2 linked regions of the Cycloclasticus pugetii PS-1 genome follow. The protein of the gene in region 2 interacts with the protein of the main gene of each other region in a pairwise test. Links are inferred from orthologs where the notes say so. Each region holds a gene or a part of one and is shown on either strand. Other genes may lie near its edges.

Region 1 (7,734 bases), 230 kb from region 2 along the record:
CCCACGGTGTGTTGGAATAACAATAACTTCCAAACCATAAATTTGTTGAAACTCAAATGCTTCGGTGTCTGCAGTACCGGTCATTCCCGATAATTTGTCATACATCCTAAAATAATTTTGGAATGTAATAGACGCCATCGTTTGGTTTTCACTTTGAATTTTAACGCCTTCTTTTGCCTCTACTGCTTGATGAAGCCCCTCGCCCCAGCGCCGGCCCGGCATTGTTCTTCCAGTAAACTCATCAACAATAACCACTTGACCATTTTGAATAATGTAATCGACATCTTTGTGATACAGCGCACTGGCTCGTAATGCAGCATATACATGATGCATCAACCCAATATTAGTGGCATCGTATAGGCTTTCATTTTCACTTAATAGGCCGCTACTGGTCAGTAGTTCTTCAATTTTTTCATGGCCTAACTCTGTCAAAAAGACTTGTTTCGACTTCTCATCAACGGTGTACTCACCACCCTCTTGCGACTCAACCTCTTCTGTAAGGTCTTTTACCAACTCGTTAAGCTTGATATATAAATCACTTTTATCATCTGTTGGGCCTGAAATAATCAGTGGTGTTCTTGCTTCATCAATTAAGATTGAATCAACCTCATCAACGATCGCGTAATGCAGCTCACGTTGAACCTTGTCTTCGACACCAAATGCCATATTGTCTCGAAGGTAATCAAAGCCAAACTCATTATTAGTGCCGTATGTAATATCTGCTGCATAGGCTTCGCGTCGCTGTTCAGGGCTCATCGAATTGACGATCACACCCGTTGTCATGCCTAAGAAGGCGAACAACTGCCCCATCCATTGTGAATCACGTTCAGCCAAGTAATCATTCACTGTCACCATATGAACGCCCTTACCGGGCAATGCATTCAAATAGGCTGATAACGTGGCAACCAGTGTTTTACCTTCACCGGTTTTCATTTCGGCGATGCGTCCATCATGAAGCACCATCCCGCCAATTAGCTGCACATCAAAATGACGCATGCCTAAGGCGCGAACACCAGCTTCTCTAACCACTGCAAACGCTTCAACGATTAATGCGTCGAGTGTTTCACCTTGTTCAAGTCGAGCACGAAATTCATCCGTTTTCGCTTTCAACTCAGTGTCACTTAAGGCACTGATTGATGCTTCAATCTCATTAATTTTTTTAACGGTTTTTTGTTTTGCTTTTACCAACCGATCATTACGACTACCAAAAACTTTCTTTACGATATTTGAAATCATTACAAATAAACTTTAGTGTGAAACGAAAAACCAAATGATACCGCATATGGTTCACTGAAACCTGCTTTTTAGGCCCATTCAAGCCCTATTCATAACGCTTTAAATCAGAATGTAAAAGGACGTAGGAGTAAGTACTGCCTTAGCTTGAAGAATACAGGTATTTACGAGGATTCACCTTCTTACCGTTGCGCATTACTTCAAAGTGAACATGTGGCCCGGTAGAATGACCCGTTGACCCCATTTTAGCGATAACATCATTTTGTTTAACGACATCGCCTAATTTGACCACTATTTCCTTATTATGCCCATAGCGGGTGACGTACCCTGAGCCATGGTCAATTTCAATTAAATAACCATAACCGCCTTTTTTCCCCGCGTAGGTCACCAAGCCAGATGCAGCGGCTAAAACACTGGTCCCTGTCTTGCCTGCAATATCGACACCATGGTGGAATTTTTTCTTGCCAGTAAATGGATCTGCTCGGTAACCGTAATACGATGACAACCATCCTTTTGCGACTGGTAACCCTGCTGGGCGAACCTCTTTAGACAACTCTTTATTTGCCGAAAAAACACCCAATAACGTTAATTGTTTTTCGCGTAAAGATAACTGTTTATCGAGTACTTGAATATCATGCAGCAATTGGTTTTCTGTAAAACTTTCTGCTGAGTCCGGCAAATCTGCACTGCCGATAGCTGGTAATTCGTCAAAATTAAATTCTGACGCCGTTAAATTAGCCTTCTTAACAAGGTGTTCACCAACCGCATTCAGCCTCGTCAATTGTGCTTGCATTTGCCCAACTCGTAAGGCAAGGTTATCCAGCGTATTTTGAGTTTTCTCGCGCACTCTTTCCAGCTCTATTCGCTGGGTTAATAACTCTTGAGATACCTTCCCTGATTGTTCGGTTAACCTAACTTCGGTCACCGATGGCATATACCAATAAACTGCTAGTAATAGAATAAAGCTACCAAGTAACCCATAGATAACTTTTTGCTGGATCGCAGAAAAGTTGATGGTTTTCTTTTTACCTTTTGTTAACAGTATAATTTGCATATTATTTATTTTTTATCTTAACAACATATGTTTAAACAACCTTTCAAAAACAACAAGTCATCCTTGAATGGTTTACAGCATATTCAGCAAAGCTTACATCAACAAAAAACACTTCTGCGTCTTGTTCAACGATCAATAACTGAAGATTTGGCAGCTCATTGTTTGCATGTCACCGCCAGTAAAAACACGGTAATCTTATTCACCGACTCTTCTGTCTGGGCTTCAAAACTACTGTATCTACGCCAACCTATTCTAAACGCCTTATCAAATTACTTTGGTGAACGGGTTCGTACTTTAAAGGTTAAAGTGCTATCTAAGCACACAGCAAAAACACCGCTTTTGCCTAAATCGCCATCCAGTCATACATTGAAGTGTCTTACAGAAGCCAACGATTCAGAACAGGCAGACTCGTTAACCCATTCCATGAATAAACTCATCAAGACACTACAAAAAAACAAGCTATCTTAGTTTAAACACCCGCAGGTAATGGCTCTATATATGAAATAGGGAATTGGTCATCTTCTTCAAACGTTACTTCTTCCCAAGCATCCTCTTGAACCAACAACTCTCTTAATAACTTATTATTAAGCTCGTGCCCCGATTTATGGCCATGAAACTCACCAATCAAGCTATGCCCTAGTAAGTATAGGTCACCAATAGCGTCCAAAATTTTGTGTTTCACAAATTCATCTTCATAACGCAGGCCATCTTCGTTTAAGACTCTAAAATCATCGACGACAATGGCATTATCCATGCTTCCACCCAACGCTAAGTTGCGTTGACGTAACATTTCAATATCCTTCATAAAACCAAAGGTACGTGCACGGCTTATCTCTTTAACGAATGAAGTTGAAGAAAAATCAATAATCGCCTCTTGTGTACGCGATTTAAATACTGGGTGATCAAACTCAATACTAAACCCGACCTTAAAGCCTTCAAAAGGGACAAAGCTCGCCCACTTATCGCCATCCTCTACTCGGACTTCTTTTTTGATACGAATATAGCGTTTCGCTGCGTTTTGTTCTTCTATACCAGCCGATTGTAGTAAAAAGACAAACGGGCCTGCACTGCCATCCATGATCGGCACCTCAGCAGCACTTAAATCAATGTAAATATTATCAATACCCAATCCAGCGATGGCCGACAACAAGTGTTCAACAGTAGAGACTCGTACGTCACCTTGTATCAAGGTGGTTGATAATTGTGTGTCACCTACATTTTCTGCTTTTGCTGGAATAACGACTGCTTCGTCAAAATCTATTCTGCGAAAAACAATACCGGCATTGACGCCTGCAGGGCGCAACGTTAAATAAACCTTTTCGCCACTGTGTAAACCAACACCCGTAGCACGAATCACGTTTTTCAGCGTTCGTTGTTTAATCATTTAAAACTCCCAAGCAGATAAATTCAATTTATTTTTATTGTCATTATTGCGGGATATTAACACATTTTGCAATTTAACAATAAGCCATGCATTGCCACGTACTCAGTTATTTTACCGCCCTCAACACATTTCAATATCCAAGGGCGGTTCACGGTCTCAACTAATCGGCTTGCCTTCTTAAAAACGCAGGTATATCCAAATAAGCAGGGTCTAAGGTATTATCTATACCACTGGTTTTTTGATCCGCCATTTCCGCTTTTCCATCACGCATGATTGTTGGAATATCAAAATCCTCTTCCTTCAGGTCAGCCGTTTTAATGGCTTCTCTTTTCACTTGAACAATCGGCGTTGGTTCTTCAGCCACTTTTGCCTTGCCACCTAAACCAGTTGCAACAACAGTTACTCGCATTTCGTCTGACAAATCAGGATCAATAACCGTACCGACAACGACATTCGCATCATCCGATGCAAAATCTCTAATCGCTTGACCGACCTCTTCAAATTCACCTATAGACATATCTAATCCAGCCGTGATATTCACTAAAATACCGCGAGCGCCTTGTACATTGATATCTTCTAACAAGGGGCTGTGAATGGCCGCTTCTGCAGCTTCGCGTGCTCTAGATTCTCCTTTTGCATTACCTGTTCCCATCATCGCATCACCCATTTCTGACATAACAGTTCTAACGTCAGCAAAGTCGACATTAATCAAGCCAGGGCAGGTTATTAATTCTGCAATCCCTTGTACAGCGCCTAGCAAAACATCATTCGCCGCTTTAAAGGCATTTAGCAGACTCATTTCTTTGCCCAGTACGTGCAATAACTTTTCATTCGGAATAGTAATTAATGAATCAACGTGAAGTGCTAATTCCTCTATCCCTTGTTCTGCCAATAACATTCTTTTTTTGCCTTCAAATGGGAAAGGCTTAGTCACTACAGCTACTGTTAAGATACCCATTTCTTTTGCTATTTCGGCCACTATTGGCGCAGCACCTGTCCCTGTTCCACCACCCATTCCTGCTGTGATAAAGACCATATCAGAACCGACGATTACTTCTTGAATTCGCTCTCTATCTTCAATCGCTGCTTGACGGCCCACTTCAGGGTTCGCGCCTGCACCCAAGCCTTTTGTACTATTATTACCTAACTGCAATACCGTTTTAGCTGGTGTGTCTTTTAGAGCTTGCGCATCTGTGTTGGCGCAAATAAATTCCACACCATCTATTGCACTATTAACCATGTGATTCACGGCATTGCCACCGCCACCGCCAACACCAATGACTTTAATTACTGCATTTTGTGTATGTGCATCCATTAATTCAAACATATCAATTCCCCTATCTTGTTAATCTAAATACTAAAGTCTCTATTTATCGTTAAAAATTACCTTGAAACCAGCTCTTCATCTTTTCCCACATAGCTTCAAAACCATTTTTCACCTCTCCACCACTTGCCACACTATTTTGCTGCCCAAACAACAACAACCCAACACTGGTTGCATATATCGGATTACGAACCACCTCGCTTAAACCAGACACATACTGCGGATAACCCAGGCGAACGGGCATGTGGAATACCTCTTCTGCCAATTCAACCAATCCCTCTACCTTTGCACTGCCGCCCGTTAGCACAATCCCTGCGGCAACAATGTCCTCGTAGCCCGAGCGCCTCAGCTCAGCCTGTACAAGCATCATTAATTCCTCATAGCGAGGCTCAATAATTTCAGCCAAATTTCCACGTGAAATTTTTCGTGCCGGCCGATCGCCTATGCTTGGCACATCAATCATTTCGTCCTCTTGAACTAATTGAGTCAGCGCACATGCATATTTCAACTTAATTTCATCGGCATGCTGGGTAGGCGTCCGTAATGCAACAGCGATATCATTAGTAACTTGGTCTCCGGCAATTGGAATAACCGCGGTGTGGCGAATAAAGCCATCACAAAAAACTGCAATATCCGTCGTGCCACCACCAATATCAACCAAACAAACGCCCAGTTCTTTTTCATCATCCGTGAGCACCGAACTGCTCGATGCCAGCTGCTCTAAAATGATATCGCCTACTTCTAAACCACAACGCCTTACACATTTAATAATATTCTGCGCTGCACTCACTGCGCCGGTCACAATATGTACTTTTGCTTCCAGCCTGATGCCCGCCATTCCAACAGGCTCTTTAATGCCCTCTTGTCCATCGATAATGAATTCTTGTGGCATGATGTGAAGAATCTTTTGATCCGCAGGAATAACCACTGCCCTTGCCGCATCAATCACTCTCTCTATGTCTGATGGAATCACTTCGCTTTCTTTAATACCCACCACGCCACTGGAGTTCAAGCTACTGATGTGACTGCCTGCTATCCCCACAAATACTGAGTGAATTTGACACCCCGCCATCAACTCAGCCTCTTCTACAGCGCGTTGAATTGAATGCACTGTAGACTCGAGGTTAACCACCACGCCTTTTTTCAAACCTCGCGAACTATTGGTTCCGATACCGATGACATCAATCGTTCCATCTGGGGTTATTTCCCCCACAATGGCCGCCACTTTAGATGTACCTATATCTAAACCAACAATTAAATTCTTATCACTGTTTTTCTTCATTGTTCTTAGCCTTTAACTGGCTGATCCTTTTTCAATTTTAATGCGGCTATTTGCTCAACCCGGTCAGCAAATTTATAACCGTCTTTCCACTGTACGGACACCCCATTTGGGTAACGCAAATCCACCTTCGCAAGCTGATCTATCAAACTGCCTTCCAGCGATGCCAATAACCTTAATGATTTACCAATTGCCTGTTCAGGCGACTGATGACCCACACTTACTTTTATGCCATTGCTCATTACTGCCGACCAACTACCGTGCTCTGCTAAACTCAATTTGCTGACTTGAATACCCGTGCTTTTTATTGCGTTATTAACTTTTCTATATTCTTCAAGTATCGCCTGACTACTCGTCTCCACGCCTGATAAACTTGGCAATGTTTCTAAGCTTTTATCAAATACCGGTTTAAATACCTCGCCCTGTGTATTCAGCAAGGCCGTTTTATTCCAAATCGCAGCAGGCTTTTGTTCCACCAAGGTCAACACAATAGTATCTGGCCACACACGCCTAATTGTTGCTTTATTCACCCAGGGTAAGGCCGTCGCGTGTTTAACAATTTCACTGCTATTCATCGCGAAATACCCGGTATCAACTAATGCTGATAACGATGTTGAAATATCCTCAGCTGTCACATAATTTAATTCACCACCGATACGCACCTGTTTAATGGGCATCGTGCTTGGTTGCATTAACCAGCTAACGAACTGCCATACAACAATCGCTACTATTAGAGAAAGAACGCTCTTTTTAACCAACACTTCATTTTGCTGAAGCAAATCAATCATCACACTCTTCATGCCCCCTCCTTCGCAAAGCTGGTTTCCAATATCTGCCAAACTAATGTATTAAAATCAATACCTGCCTGTTTTGCGGCCATTGGGACTAAGCTGTGGTCGGTCATTCCAGGTACCGTATTTATTTCTAATAACTGCGGCTTACCTTGTGCATCTAACATTAAATCAACGCGCCCCCAACCTTCAGCAGCCAACAACTTAAAGGCTTTAATCGATAAGTGTTGTAAGGCTTGTTCTTGTTCAGCAGTTAGCCCACAGGGGCAATGGTATTGAGTTGTTTCTGCCTGATATTTCGCTTCGTAATCATAAAACTCATTAGGGGTTTCCAATCTAATCACTGGCAACGCTTTATCTGCTAGTACAGCCACGGTGTACTCTGCTCCTTCAACCCACTGCTCTGCCATAACATCACAGGTAAATTTCATTGCTTTTTTATACGCTTCACGAAGCTGCTCTATGGTATTTGCTTTTGCCATCCCCAAACTAGAGCCTTCTAGCGCTGGTTTAACCATGACTGGAAAACCTAGCGCAACTACGCATGCATCTATATCGGATTCTTTTTCTAGCACCATCCATTTTGGTGTTGGAAGCCCAGCACCCAGCCAACAGTTTTTTGTTCTTAACTTATCCATGCCCAATGCAGACCCCAATACACCACTCCCT
Region 2 (4,280 bases):
TGCAAGCCAGCCAACGCTGCATAAGGTGTATCGCTATAGGTTTTATCAATTTCTTCAGCCAAGACAATTGCCGCTTCAAACGTTGAACTTTCCATTGATTGGGCCAATTGCTGGTAGGCATCTGAAGCTTCCAGCGCATGGTTTTGCTGCTGGCCCTGCCAACTTTGCCAACCAAAAAGGCCTATTAAACCCAACACGACTCCAGCAATAAGTGAACGAGAGTTATCTGCCCACCATTTTTTGATCCGTTCAACCTGTTCTTCTTCTGTTTGATAAGTGTCCATCATCTTTTCCGTTTTAACTGTTATTTTTTAAAAATGCGTCTATTTGATTATTCGGCACTTGTTGTTGTTCTTGTCTGTCACGTAAAAACTTAATACTCACTTTATTTTCTTCAATTTCTGCTTCACCTAGAATGAGCGCGAACTTGGCACCAACCTTGTCTGCCTTTTTAAACTGACTTTTTAAGCTACCATTGCCACAATGAAGAACAATGCCTTCTTCTGGCAATTGATCCCGTAAACGTTCAGCCAATTGTATCGCTTCTTTTCTAGCCGGCTCACCTTGATAAACGATATAAGCCAAGGGTGTTGCTTCAGGCCATTCACGCTGCTCCAACAGCAGTACCAAACGTTCAACGCCCATTGCCAAACCAACAGCAGGGGTTTGCTTACCACCCAGTTGGTCGATCAAACCGTCGTAACGACCACCAGCACAAACAGTTCCTTGTGCACCTAGTGATGTAGTGGTCCATTCAAACACCGTGTGTGAATAATAATCTAAACCTCGAACCAACCGTGGGTTATGTTTAAATCGAATACCTGCATCCATCAAATAGCCTTGCAACGTTTCAAAATGTTGCGTGGACTGCTCACCTAAAGAATCTATTAATTGTGGCGCTGATTCGATTAATGTTTGCATGGCTGGGTTTTTGCTGTCCAATATACGCAGTGGGTTCGTGGCTAATCGACGTGTGCTATCTTCATCTAATTGTTCTAAATGTTGCTTAAAGTACGCCACCAAAATATCTTTATAGGCTGTCCGCTCTTCGAGCGTACCCAATGTATTAATCTCTAAGGTTAATTCGCTTGCTAAACCAAGGTTTTTCCAGAGTCTATACGACATAAGAATGACTTCAGCTTCAATCTCTGCGCCCGACATACCAAAACATTCAATACCAATTTGATGAAACTGTCGATAACGCCCTTTTTGCGGACGTTCATGACGAAACATAGGGCCTTGATACCATAAACGTTGAATTTGGTTATAAAACAAACCATGCTCTAAACCAGCTCTTACGCAACTTGCTGTTCCTTCTGGCCGCAAGCTCAGTGAGTCTCCATTGCGATCATCGAATGTGTACATTTCTTTTTCAACGATATCGGTCACTTCACCGATCGAGCGACAAAACAAATCCGTACTTTCAACTAACGGCATGCGTATTTCTGAATAACCGTATTGTTGACACACTGTTGACATCGCTTTTTCTAATCGCTGCCACAATGGTGTTTTATCGGGCAAAATATCATGCATACCACGAATGGCTTGTAACTTTTTACTCATTGGCCTTGTGTTATTGTTAACGGTTGAACTTACTTTTTTCTAACAAGCCCATTTCGTGCGAGTCTGGATAAAGTCGTTTTAATTGAAGAATATAACTGGCAACACTATCGCTATCACCCAGCTTATCTTCTGCTTGAATACCTAACCATAAAGAGGCTGGTGTATGCTTGCTTACTTCTTTAAAGCGCTGCAGATAAGCCCGTACGGATAAGTAGTTCTGCATTTCAAATTTTAATTTGGCCATTTGTAATAATGTCACAGCCGAACGGTTATTTCGCTGTAAGGCCGTACGATAATAGCTTTCCGCTTTATCTAATTGCCCCGCTTTCCATGCACACGTTCCTGCGTTCGTTAACGCCGCCACCGCAGACCGATACAATGGGTTTTTAACTGCTATATTAAAGTGTTGATCTGCCAACTCAAATTCATTCATGCTACATAGATAGCGTGCATAATTATTTTGTGCACTTGAGTTCCTTGGGCTTAGAGTCACTGCTTTTTTATAATGTTCACCGGCTAATGATTTTTCGCCTAAGCGGTCGTAGAGTACGGCTAGAACGTTATGTGCGTTACTGGAAAAAGGGTCAACATCTATTGCCTTCTTTAGTTTTTCTAACGCCACTTCATTCATCCCTCTTTTCATATATTCCACACCAAGGGATACATAAACATCAGCAGGGCTTTTTTCTGTGCCTTGGATAGATGAGGCGCTATTTTCTTTAACGTGTTGCGGCTGGCAAGCTACAAGGGTAGCCAAAAAACACAGCATTATTATTTGAATAATCCATTTATTCATACCGCGGTTACCCTCTGGTTCTTTAGCTGTCGTTTTGTTTTATCTTTCACCTTGCCAACCAATTGCCCACAAGCAGCATCAATATCGTCTCCACGTGTTTTACGTGTTGTTGTTATCAGTCCAGCCTCTTTCAAGACATTGGTAAACCGGTGGATCGCATTATTACTAGAGCGTTTGTAGTGTGTATTAGGAAAGGGGTTAAAAGGAATCAAATTCACTTTGGACGGCACATCAGCCAATAAGCGCTTTAATTCATGCGCTTGCTCAACCGAATCATTTACGCCGCTTAACATCACGTATTCAAAGGTTATTTTTCGGCGTTTTTCGCCTTTAATATAATACTTACAGGCTTCTAACAACTCAGCAATTGGATATTTTTTATTAATTGGTACTAATTCGTTTCTTAATTCGTCGTTCGGCGCATGAAGAGAAACTGCCAGGCTCGCATCACTTACTTCGGCCAAACGATACATCGCTGGCACAACACCAGAGGTGCTGACTGTGACACGACGTTTGGCTAAGCCGTATGCAAAATCGTCCATCATTAAGTTTAAGGCCGTAACGGTATTGTTGAAGTTAAGTAGCGGCTCGCCCATTCCCATCATCACAACATTTGTTAGATTGGCTTTACCTTTTAGCGCCTTAACCGCCACCCATACCTGCCCAATAATTTCAGCAACAGATAAGTTACGATTGAAACCTTGTGTCGCCGTAGAGCAAAAAGTGCACTCAAGCGCACAACCTACTTGTGATGACACGCATAAGGTACCGCGACCTTCTTCAGGAATAAAAACTGTTTCGATACGGTTTTGCCCATCTAACTCAAGCACCCATTTATAGGTTCCATCATCAGATTTTTGTTCGAAGACTATCTCAGGTACGCGTACCTCAGCAATATCAGCAAGGTGTGTTCGCAACCCCTTGCTGATATTCGTCATTAGCTCAAAATCAGAAATGCCTTCTTGATGAATCCATTTCAAAACTTGTTTCGCACGAAATGGTTTTTCACCTATTTCAGTAAAAAATGTTTCCAGACCCTTACGATCTAAATTCAACAAGTTTTGTTTTGAGTTCATCAGTGTTTAACGAAGACGTTCGCACAGTTCATCATCATTAAAGAAGAACTTAATTTCTTCAGCCGCTGTTTCAGGCGCATCTGAGCCATGAACTGCATTTTCATCAATGCTATCTGCAAAGTCTTTACGAATAGTACCTGCTTCGGCTTCAGCTGGGTTTGTTGCACCCATCACTTCACGGTTTTTCAAAATAGCATTTTCACCCTCAAGCACTTGAACCATGACAGGGCCAGAGATCATAAATGAAACCAAGTCATTATAAAAAGGACGCTCTTTATGCACAGCATAGAAGCCTTCTGCTTGCTCACGAGAAAGTTGCAACATTTTAGACGCTACAATTTTTAATCCCGCTTCTTCAAAGCGAGCATAAATTTGTCCAATTACATTTTTTGCAACTGCATCCGGTTTTACAATAGAAAAAGTACGCTCAAGCGCCATAGTATTACTCCAACAATAAAAATTAATTTTAGAAAAACCCGTGTAAATTCACGGTATTAGGTTATCTGACAGCGAACTGTCACAATGTGTGTAGTCTACAGATTACGGCCCTTTCTAGCAATCAGCTAATAAGCCGTAAAAACTATCACGAAGACTAAATTATGCACAGGAAAAAAATTATGGCTCAACGGTAAAACTTTCACCGCAGCCACACGCATCTTTCACATTTGGGTTATTGAACTTGAAGGCAGAATTAATACCTTCTCTTGCAAAATCCAACTCCATCCCATCTAAAAAACTCAACGAGTCTTCATTGATGATGACTTTAACACCATGCATTTCGAAAACAGTATCCTTAGACTCAACTTCATCTGCAAAATCAATGACATAAGAGTAACCCGAGCAAC

Evidence for each region.
Region 1: the proteins of CYCPU_RS0103055 (region 2) and ftsZ interact in binary tests that used the Escherichia coli proteins (3 or more experiments, as listed by UniProt). The link is inferred for Cycloclasticus pugetii PS-1 from one-to-one orthologs.

Annotation. Positions count from the first base shown.
Region 1 is NZ_ARVU01000001.1:372,839-380,572, reverse strand. What follows is about bases 2,916-5,816. They hold ftsZ (cell division protein FtsZ), read right to left. Parts: upstream 4,999-5,816; coding sequence 3,832-4,998; downstream 2,916-3,831. Other genes in these bases: ftsA (cell division protein FtsA), read right to left, coding at 5,048-5,816; lpxC (UDP-3-O-acyl-N-acetylglucosamine deacetylase), read right to left, coding at 2,916-3,671. Also shown: preprotein translocase subunit SecA, read right to left, coding at 1-1,236; CYCPU_RS0101880 (M23 family metallopeptidase), read right to left, coding at 1,376-2,287; CYCPU_RS0101875 (DciA family protein), read left to right, coding at 2,315-2,755; more of lpxC, read right to left, coding at 2,757-2,915; more of ftsA, read right to left, coding at 5,817-6,277; CYCPU_RS0101855 (cell division protein FtsQ/DivIB), read right to left, coding at 6,283-7,074; CYCPU_RS0101850 (D-alanine--D-alanine ligase), read right to left, coding at 7,071-7,734. UniProt on the Escherichia coli protein: Essential cell division protein that forms a contractile ring structure (Z ring) at the future cell division site. The regulation of the ring assembly controls the timing and the location of cell division.
Region 2 is NZ_ARVU01000001.1:604,582-608,861, reverse strand. Bases 1,396-4,280 are described here. They hold CYCPU_RS0103055 (dual-specificity RNA methyltransferase RlmN), read right to left. Parts: upstream 3,436-4,280; coding sequence 2,356-3,435; downstream 1,396-2,355. Other genes in these bases: iscA (iron-sulfur cluster assembly protein IscA), read right to left, coding at 4,051-4,280; ndk (nucleoside-diphosphate kinase), read right to left, coding at 3,442-3,873; pilW (type IV pilus biogenesis/stability protein PilW), read right to left, coding at 1,580-2,359; hisS (histidine--tRNA ligase), read right to left, coding at 1,396-1,563. Also shown: CYCPU_RS0103070 (YfgM family protein), read right to left, coding at 1-287; more of hisS, read right to left, coding at 298-1,395.